DNA from 2 places in the Pseudomonas sp. EL_65y_Pfl2_R95 genome. Region 1 is predicted to be linked to the other one. Evidence: riboswitches for the same ligand, from Rfam matches in the RefSeq annotation. Region 1 holds a riboswitch; the other holds the start of a gene.
The links. A riboswitch is a leader RNA that binds a small molecule or an ion and turns the genes downstream of it on or off. The one in region 1 is predicted to bind cobalamin.

Region 1 (5,086 bases):
GGTGGGTTTGATGCTGATCAGCGGTTCGCTTTTTAACGGATCAACCGCCAATACTGAGCCACTTTTTGTCGGCGGCATGGGCGGGGTATTTTCGGTCATTATCATGACGCCGTTTTTGTTTGTGGGCTTCGACGTCATTCCGCAGGCCGCTGAAGAAATTGATTTGCCATTTCGTAAGATCGGCATCATTTTGATCGTCTCTGTTTTGATGGCTGTGGCCTGGTACATCTTGATCATGTACGCCACAGGGCGTGCGCTAGATGCAGACGCTTTGGCAGCAACCAAGCTCGCAACAGCGGACGCGGCAACAGCAGTTTTGGGCGGCTCATGGGCTGGAAAACTGCTGGTGCTTGCAGGTTTAGGCGGTATCCTCACCAGCTGGAATGCGTTTTTGATCGGCGGGTCGCGTGCTGTCTATGCAATGGCCGAAGCCAAAATGTTGCCTGCCTTTCTGGCCAAATTGCACCCCACTTATAAAACCCCGGTCAATGCGATTTTACTGATTGGTGCGCTGTCGATTGTGGCCCCGCTGTTTGGCCGCCAAGCAATGGTTTGGCTGGTTGATGCGGGTGGTTTGGGCATCGTGGTTGCTTATTCGATGGTGGCGCTTGCGTTTATCGTTTTGCGCAAAAAAGAGCCTGGGATGGAGCGTCCGTTTCGCGCAGGGAAAGGCCCTTGGGTGGGTTATGTTGCGCTGATTCTATCTCTCGGCCTAGTGCTGCTTTACACCCCCATCGCGCCTTCGGCACTGCTGCCAATCGAGTGGGTACTGGTCGGGGGTTGGTCGGCAGTGGGCTTAGCGTTTTATGCCTACTCACGTAAGGTCTATGGTGTTGTCGAACTCAAGCATTGAGCGGCTGCCATCAGCGGTCGACGCTCTTGGTGGTCGACTTTTTTCGGCCACCATTTGCGATCACAAATAGCTGAGAGTCGGCACCGCCACGGTGGCCAAGCTTCGCGTTGACCACCCTACGTTGAGCCACCATTTGGCGTGTTGTTAGAGTTGCGGTGTCCACGTCATCGAGACCAAGGCGGTACGCCCGGCTTCTTCGTAGTGGAAGGGGACTTCGGCAAAGGTGTTGCTGTCGAACGCGGTGCCGTTGGCTTGGTAATAGTCGTGGTCGAGCAGGTTGTCCACCTTCAGGTCAAAGCGCAGATCGTTAGGCGCTTTCCAGCCGGCACGCAGGCCCAATATGCCGTAGCCCGGAATCTCCTGGTCATTCGCCAGGTCGTTATAGCTATGACTTGCCACCAGCCAACCGGCGCCGACATTGAACTGGCCAAAGCTGCGATCGATATCTGCGGTGAAGGTGTTTTCCGGGCGGCGGCTCAGGCGCTTGCCATCATTACCGCTGCCGCTGCTATTACGCGCATCGACCAAGCTATAGCCGAGGCTGGTCTGCCAGCCAAACACCTGCTGTTCCAGTGCGACTTCCAAACCGTGAATAGTTGCCTGATCAATGTTCTCCGGGCGAAAGGCATTGATGCTGTTTGCCTGATTACCGTCCAGGGCGTTGTTGGTGACGATGGCGTCTTCAATCCGGGTGCGGTAGGCCGATATTTGTAGTGAGCTGGTTGGCGACAACCGCGAGCGCCACTGCAACTCGTAGCTGCGCGCCGTCTCGGGTTGCAGATCAGGGTTGCTGTAGACGGTGCAGCCGAAACCGGGGAAGCAATCATCTGGGTAGTACAGGTCATTAAAGGTCGGTGCGCGGAACGATTCGCTGTACGAGGCGACCAGATCATTGTCGCTGTTTAAGTGCCAAGTGAAAGCAGCGTTCCAACTGTTCTGGCTGCCAAAGGCTTGATTGTCGTCATGGCGCAGGCCCAGTTCTGTGCCGAACGCGTCATTGTCATAGCGATGTTGAATAAACGCGGCTTTGTTCCAGCGCGAGTCTTCGTTGAAAGGCGTTGCGCTGTTCAGACGATCCTCATACCAGTCCAGCCCCAGTAGTACTTGCTGGTGGTCGGCGAAGTTAAGCGTGTTCAACCAGCTGGCTTGGTCGCGGTAGGTGTTGAATACCGAGCCGCCGTAAGGGTCGTGGGATTTTTGACGATTCTCGGTGTGGCCCAATTCCAGGCGTGAGGTCCAGTTTTCGTTGATTTGCGATTGCAGGTACGCGCTACCGGTAGACTCTTCAAAGTCAGTGTCGGCCGCTTGGGCGGGCGACAAACTGTAATCGTACTCACTCTGACCGGTTTGGCGCAGCAGGCTGATCCCTGCTTCCAAGTTGTCGTTGAAATTGTGCAACAGGCTCAGATTCAGGCCCTTGTTGCGGTAGGCGCTGTCTTCGCTGCCAATCAGGTTGGTGCGTTCGAAACCGTCGGTTTCATCGAGTGAGGCGCCCAAGTCGAAACGGGTTTGCTCATCACCGCCCGACAAGCCGAGGCTGCGCTGCCAAGTACCATGGCTGCCGTAGCCGACTTTAAGACGAGGGTGCAGGCCCTGTTCGCCGCTGCGGGTGAAAATCTGAATAACCCCGCCAATGGCGTCTGAACCGTACAGTGCAGAACGGCTGCCGCGTACCACTTCGATGCGTTCGATCTGATCCAGATTGAGTTGTTCAAGACTGGCGGTGCCACTGGAGCTGCCGGCAATGCGCTGGCCGTTGACCAGCACCAGGCTTTGCGCTGTCGAGGTGCCGCGAATGAATATCCCGCTGAGTGAGCCGCTGCCGCCGCTGCGCTGGACGCTGACACCCGGCGTGCGTGCCAGTAGATCCAGCACGTCACCGGCCTGCAGGCGTTCGATGTCCTTGCGTTCAAATACAGTAATTGCGGCGGTGGCTTTGCTGATCGGCTCGGCCTGTCGGCCTGAGGTGATCACCAGTGGCGTGGCCTGATAAGGCGCAGCAGATTCGGCGGCAGTGGCCAGGCATGGGGCCAGCGCGAGCGCCAGAGAAACGCGGGAGAACTTCATTAAACAACCTCAAAAGTACAATGCTTTTGAGGAGGGCAGGGACAAGTACCGGCAAGTAGAGACCTGTACTTGACGGTGATGCCCTCCGCAACACCAGTCAAAAATTGCAACGAGGCAGGTCTCCGGGCTGCCGACGCCGTTTTTCACCTTCCCGGGCGAGCCCAGTGGTTGTCGAAAAACGCTGTGTTGCACCCTGAAGTGCAGCACTGTCGGTTACCGTTGCGGGGGCAGCGCAGGCATTGTCATAGACGCACCTGCTTCCCTTTTCACGCTGAGCCTTGCGGCTGGCAGCGACCTCGGTCAATCACGATAAAACCGCTACCGAATTTGCGGTAGCGGGTTACTTATTTGTTGATAACAGCCAAACGCTGACGAATTGCCAGCTCTATACCGCTGGCATCCAAGCCACATTCGGCGAGCATTTGAGCGGGTTTAGCATGCTCGACATAAACGTCAGGCAGGCCCAGATGCAGGACTGGCTTGAGCAGGTTTTCCTGAGCCAGAAATTCGCTGACTGCACTGCCTGCACCGCCCATGATGCTGTTTTCCTCGATGGTCACCAGCAACTCATGGCTTGCAGCCAGTTGGCGGATCAAGGCTTCATCAATCGGCTTTACGAAGCGCATATCGACCACGGTCGCATCCAGTGCTTCAGCCGCTTTCAGGGCCTCGTTCAGTTGTACACCGAACACCAGCATTGCAGTGCCGCTGCCTTGGCGACGGATCACGCCTTTGCCAATTTCAAGCGGCTCGAGGCCAGATTCAATCACCGCACCGGGGCCAGTGCCGCGTGGATAGCGCACGGCGGCCGGGCCGTTAAACAGGTGGCCGGTGGTCAGCATGCGGCGCAATTCGTTTTCATCGCTCGGAGTCATCACCAGCATGCCGGGGATGCAGCGCAAGTAGGTGATGTCGAAGCTGCCGGCGTGGGTCGGGCCGTCTTCACCGACCAAGCCTGCGCGGTCGATGGCAAACAATACATCGAGGTGTTGCACGGCAACGTCGTGAATCAGTTGGTCATAGGCGCGTTGTAGGAAGGTCGAGTAGATCGCCACAACCGGCTTGCTGCCTTCGCAAGCCATGCCGGCTGCGAGGGTCACCGCATGCTGCTCGGCGATTGCCGTATCGAAATAGCGGTCTGGGTATTGCTCGCTAAAGGCGACCAGGTCAGAGCCTTCCTTCATCGCCGGGGTAATGCCAAGCAGGCGTGGATCCTGCGCAGCCATGTCGCACAGCCACTGACCGAAAACGCTGGAGTACTTAGGCCCGGCCGGCTTTTTCGCTGCGTTCTGCGGAGCGGGGCGGTTTACCGGCTCAAGTTTGGTGATTGCATGGTAGCCAATGGGGTCTGCTTCGGCGGGAGCGAAGCCTTTGCCCTTGGTGGTGATGACATGCAGAAACTGCGGGCCTTCGAGGTCGCGCATATTGCGCAGCGTGGCCAGCATGGTCGGCAGGTCGTGGCCATCAATTGGGCCGATGTAATTCCAGCCGAGCTCTTCAAACAGCGTACCCGGGACCAACATGCCTTTGGCGTGCTCTTCGGTTTTGCGGGCGATTTCCCACGCGCCAGGAAGACGTGAAAGCACTTTCTTACTGCCTTCACGCATGCTCGCGTAAGTGCGGCTGGAAAGAATCTTCGCCAGATAATTGGACAGCCCGCCAACATTGCGCGAGATCGACATGTCGTTGTCGTTGAGCACCACCAACATGTTGGCTTTGAGGTCGGACGCGTGGTTCAACGCCTCGAAAGCCATGCCCGCAGTCAGCGCACCATCACCGATAACGGCCACACTTTTACGGTTGCTGCCCTGAATTTTGGCGGCAACAGCCATACCCAGTGCGGCACTGATTGAAGTGCTTGAGTGGCCGACGCCAAAGGTGTCGTACTCGCTTTCACTGCGCCGGGGGAATGCGGCAACACCGTCCTTTTGGCGGAGCGTGCTCATGCGCTCGCGGCGACCGGTGAGGATTTTATGGGGGTAGGCTTGATGACCAACGTCCCACACCAGGCGGTCGTCGGGGGTATCGAAAACATAATGCAGAGCAATCGTCAGCTCGACTACGCCAAGGCCCGCGCCAAAGTGACCGCCGGTCTGGCCAACGGTGTAAAGCAGGTATTGGCGCAGTTCGTCGGCCAGGGTTTCCAGCTCGGCCTCACCCAAGCGG
Region 2 (5,086 bases), on a different contig from region 1:
CGCCCTGTCCCAAATAGGCCAGACGCAGTGCCCGTTGACGCGAAGTCAATTTATTCAAGGCGGCTGCATCCAGTTCAATCGTCCCGGTATAGGGATGTAAATGAGCAATGGCTTTAAGCAAGGTACTCTTACCTGCACCATTAGGGCCGATAACCCCCAACAGTTCGCCCGCCGCCAGCTCCAGTGACAAATCCCAAAGCAGGTTCCGACCGTCAATCGCAACGTTCAATTGCGCAATACGTAAGCCACTCATGCGTTCACCAGCCGCTGGCGCAGCACCAACATCAAAAAGAACGGTGCGCCCAATAACGCAGTGACAACACCGAGCATTAATTCCTGCTCGCCACTGATCAAACGCAACAAAATGTCCGCTGCCAACAGCAATACCGCGCCGCCGATGGCGCTGCTCAGCAAGAGGCGTGAAGGGTGATAACCGACCCATTTGCGCAGCAGATGTGGCACCACTAAGCCGATAAATCCAATAGCCCCGGTGACCGCCACGCTGGCACCCACGCAGAGCGCAGTACCCAAGATTATTTGCCCACGCAAACGCGGCAGGCTGACGCCGAGGCTGCTGGCTTCATCCTCGCCCAAAGTCAACGCATCAAGCTGCGGACCACAAGCGAGCAACAACAGCACCCCGGCGGCGATAAAGGGCAAGCACAGCTGAATATCGGCAAAGCTGCGGTCACTCAACGAGCCCATCAGCCACAGGACGATGTCTTGCATATCGGTTGGATTGGGCGCCAGGCTGATGGCCAGCGAGGTCAATGCCGAGCACAGCGCAGAAAGCCCAATGCCCGCGAGAATCAATGTCAGGTTACTCGCCCGGCGCCGGGCAATCAGATACAAAATCAAGGTAGCCAATGCAGCGCAGCCCATTGCAGCCACAGGCAGCAGCCACGGGTTCAATGCACTCAGCCCGTAGTACAAACAAACTACTGCCCCCAAACTGGCGCTGGAACTTACCCCTAGCAAGCCTGGCTCTGCCAAGGGATTGCGCAATAGACCTTGCAGCGCTGCACCTGAGACGCCTAAGGACATACCGACCAGAATCGCCAGAATGACCCGTGGCAAGCGAATCTGCTTGACGATAATCTGTTGCTGCACGGCCACATCTGTCAGATCACGACTGCCGGTAGCCTGGTTCAATAAACCACGGGCAACGTCATCCAGCCCCAGCGGCACCGCCCCAATGGTCAACGACAACAAAAACAACAATCCGAGTACGGCCAGTAGCACTGCATTCAAGCGGCTCACTGTGGGGACTGCTCAAGCAAACTTAGCGCATCCATTTGCTCCGCAAGCTGTTCAGCGCTGTAGACCAACTGCCAGTCACTGCACCCCCAGCGGTTGCCCTCAACTCGCAACAGCGGACGGCTGGCCGTTAATTGCTGGATAAATGGATGGCGCGAAAAGGCTGACTTGGCATAACCCTTGTCGATTGGCATATCCGCAGTGACGAAGACATCAGGAGGCTGACGCACCAAATCTTCTATGTTGAAACGGCCCCAGCCGCTACGGCCTAATGCCGCTTGATGATTGACCACGCCGACAGCCTGAAACACTGTATCGACGTAGGTATCGCGTCCGGCGCTGCCGCCATTGGGACGCAGGTATAGCGCGCTAAGCGGACGCGGCTGTTGTTTGAGGCGATCAAGTCGCGCCTGCACATCAGCAAGCAGGGCTTCCCCCTCCTCGACCCGGCCCAGTTTGGCGGCAACCAAGCGCGTGCTGGCAAAGATTTCTGCCCACGTCGTCGGGTACGGCACCACCAGCACTTCAATACCATATTCGCGTAAGAGCGCGGCCTGGTTGTGACTCTGCCAACGCCGTGAGGCGAGCACCAGATCTGGGTGCAAGGCTATGATTTCTTCACTGCTGGCGTGATTAATCGGCACCTGTTGGGCCTGCGCGGCCATTGCAGATAGCTGCGGATCACGACTCTTGCTCGACACCGATAACAGTTGCTCAGGCGCAGCCAGGCGCAATGCCAACATATCGGCGCACTGGTTTGTAGAGACCACACGAGGCAATTGAGCTGCCAATGCCGGCAGGCAAAACAAGCCCATCAAGCCAAGCAAGGCGCGCATCAGAAATCGATACCCATTTGCGCGCGCACGCCTTGCTTGTAGGCATGTTTAACGTCGCGGATTTCGCTGACAGTATCGGCCAGCTCAACCAGTTCAGGCTTAGCTGCACGCCCGGTAACAATTACGCTTTGCATCGGCGGGCGCGCACGAATGGCTTGCAACACCAACTCAGTATCGAGGTAATTGTATTTGAGCATATAGGTCAGCTCGTCTAGCACCACCAGATTCAAGCTGTCGTCCTGCAGCATTTTGGCAGCGTGCGCCCATGCCTCATCGGCAGCTGCTTTATCCTGATCCCAGTCTTGAGTGTTCCAGGTAAAGCCCGTCGCCATTGCGTGATAGTCAACCAATGGCGCGTGCTGACGTAGGTAAGTGATTTCGCCCGACGCCTGAGTGCCCTTGATGAACTGCACCACACCGGCGCGATGACCATAACCCAGCGCACGGTACAAGGTGCCGAAGGCGGATGTGGTCTTGCCCTTACCGTTGCCGGTGATAAGGATAACGATCCCGCGCTCCTCTTGAGCACGTTCAATACCCGCATCGACCACAGCTTTCTTGCGCAGCATGCGCTCATTGTGGCTGCGCTTTTTGTCTTCATCGATCACTTGCCGACACTCCTGGAATCGGGAAATGCACGCGCGATAAAGCGCACGCAGCTCAAAGGAGCGCAGCAACAGGGTATGGCAGGACGTGGCTATGCCAAGACCTGATGACGACTGGAAATAGGTGTCTGCTAAGACAATCTACAGCATCGGCAAACCCACACCCCGGGGTACGCACCTCTTTTCGATCAGGCCGGTCTTCTGGCTCGCCATCATTCGCTAATCGCACCTTCCCGGTTACCCAGTGGTATATCGCGATTGCGTTAGGCTCTACAGCAGCGGGGGCTGCGCCGGAATACGCGGTGGATATATCCACGCGGTCACCGGACTTCCCGTTTCACCCGTTGCGCGGTTGCGCTCGGGGCACCTGTTCGATGCCACGCAGAGTACCCGAGTCGCCCATGCAGGGCAACCGCGCACTACCGCGCAGCCCATGAATATGAGCCCAGTATTACGGGGCAAAAACAGGAGAGTATGCACCCGGGTCAGCCCGCGTTCTGGCGGGCTCGATGCCTGATCAAACAGACTGAAAAGGCATCGATAACGACTCGCCCAACTGCCTAAACAGTCAAACTAGGCAGGTTGGTGCAGGCGCACATTGAACGCTGGGCCGCGACTGGAATTAGCAAACGCTTTAGCCGCCGCCAATACGCCCAGATCGATCAAAGGCTCAACGATGATGACGGTCATATACGCCAGACCAAAAGTTGCGACGTTAGCCAGGTTCTCCATGCTAAAACCATGGCCATAGAACGCCCAAAACGCTACCCACATCACGATGCCGCCCTGATAAGCCGTCGACAATGCAAGCACCTGGCTGTAACGGGTATCGACGTAGGCCGTGCTCGCCGGAATGATGCGCTGCGCCAAGGCATTAATGGCCCACAAAGGCACCAACAGCGTTGTCACATTCATACCGTATTGCGGCAGGTCGAAGGGGGCGAAAAACAGTCCCTGGATCAGCAGGCCTGCGGCCAAGCCAATTGCCGACGCCCCTGCTCCAAACACCAATAACAGCGTGGAGCCGAGAATCAGATGGACCTCTGAAACGCCCACTGCATGGTGAGGCAGGACCTCAAAGAAACAGAATACCAATGCAGTGGTAATCAGGCTGCGCAACACTAATGCTGCAATGCCTCCGTTATTGCGGATGCTATCAACGGCCATTTTGGCAGCGAGGCCAAAGCCGCCTACCGCTGTCGCATAACTGAGAAAGATTTTAGCGCCGTCAACGACACCCGGTTCGATATGCATTATGAATCCTCCATCGCACCCACCGCGCGATAAATATGAGTGAATGACCGGCAAAACGCGGTCTCGATGACAGGTTTCCTGACTTGCGCGTCATCGTTCTACCCACCTTCCCAGCATTGCCAGTGGTATCCGGGTATCACTCTTCGCTTACAGTTGCGGAGGCAGTTGAGGAATCAAGCCGTAAAGCTTTCACCCCATTCCCTTTTTCATTTAGGCCCGCCCACAAACGGCGGCCTAAAACCATCGGCGGCTACTTTACTGTTGAACCCCTCAATGGGGACAGATTTATTTTTAGCGAACTGACAGTAGCGATAGCTCACTCAGGCTATATGACTGATTGCCGCTCTTCCCCGGGCTAGACCTCTTAAAGACTATCCGCCAGCGTACATAGAACGACCCTAACCCTGCATCAGCCCTTAACTGTGGGATCAAGTGATGGCGTAAATCTAACTGCCTGCCTGAAACTAGAATTATTTGAATAATTTTGAGCTTATTGGTAATACTTGCCATTCGCTTGATTCTTACCGCGCCATTTTCGGGCAGCGAGCTATTTTAATGTTGGCTTGGGGGCTGTTTATGAAAGCTTTAGGTGACGTTGTTCTGCTGACTGCTGCACTAATGCTGTCTTCAACCGCAGCGGCTGATGTTTTAAGTTTGAAGGCCGAAAACGATATCTTTTCCGGCGGTAAGGACGGTCATTACACCAATGGCTTGGAAGGTGTTTTAACCTTTGAACCAGAGGCTGATCATTGGACGCGCGATATAGCCAACCTGATTCCGGGCTGGACCTCACAAGACTTGGGCTATGCCGCTTATCGCTTTGGTCATCAGATATATACACCCGAAGATATCGAACAGACTGATTTGCAAAAAGACGACCGTCCCTATGCGGGCCTGTTCTATGGCGGCCTGACACTTATGTCGATAGAACAGTTGGCCAGCCACCGTGAAACCAGCACTTTTAGTCTCGATATTGGTTTGGTGGGACAAGGTGCTGGCGGCGAAAAGATCCAGCGCGAAGTGCACAAAATCACCGGCAGCGACTCACCGGAAGGCTGGGACAACCAACTGACAAATGAACCCTTCGTCAACCTGGGTTATGAAAAACGCTGGTGGCTGCAATCTCAGCTTGGC

Region 2: linked by a shared signal. The riboswitch ahead of cobO (cob(I)yrinic acid a,c-diamide adenosyltransferase) and the one ahead of AACY09_RS18385 (TonB-dependent receptor domain-containing protein) in region 1 are both predicted to bind cobalamin.

What each region holds. Positions count from the first base shown of each region.
Region 1 covers NZ_CAXAOV010000006.1:49,033-54,118, forward strand. The annotation lists gene AACY09_RS18380 (APC family permease) at 1-853, shown strand, start outside; gene AACY09_RS18385 (TonB-dependent receptor domain-containing protein) at 998-2,920, opposite strand; cobalamin riboswitch at 3,017-3,234, opposite strand; gene dxs (1-deoxy-D-xylulose-5-phosphate synthase) at 3,265-5,086, opposite strand, start outside.
Region 2 covers NZ_CAXAOV010000001.1:178,714-183,799, forward strand. The annotation lists gene AACY09_RS00825 (ABC transporter ATP-binding protein) at 1-253, opposite strand, end outside; gene AACY09_RS00830 (FecCD family ABC transporter permease) at 250-1,260, opposite strand; gene AACY09_RS00835 (ABC transporter substrate-binding protein) at 1,257-2,093, opposite strand; gene cobO (cob(I)yrinic acid a,c-diamide adenosyltransferase) at 2,093-2,698, opposite strand; cobalamin riboswitch at 2,873-3,084, opposite strand; gene AACY09_RS00845 (energy-coupling factor ABC transporter permease) at 3,272-3,952, opposite strand; cobalamin riboswitch at 4,004-4,212, opposite strand; gene AACY09_RS00850 (lipid A deacylase LpxR family protein) at 4,529-5,086, shown strand, end outside.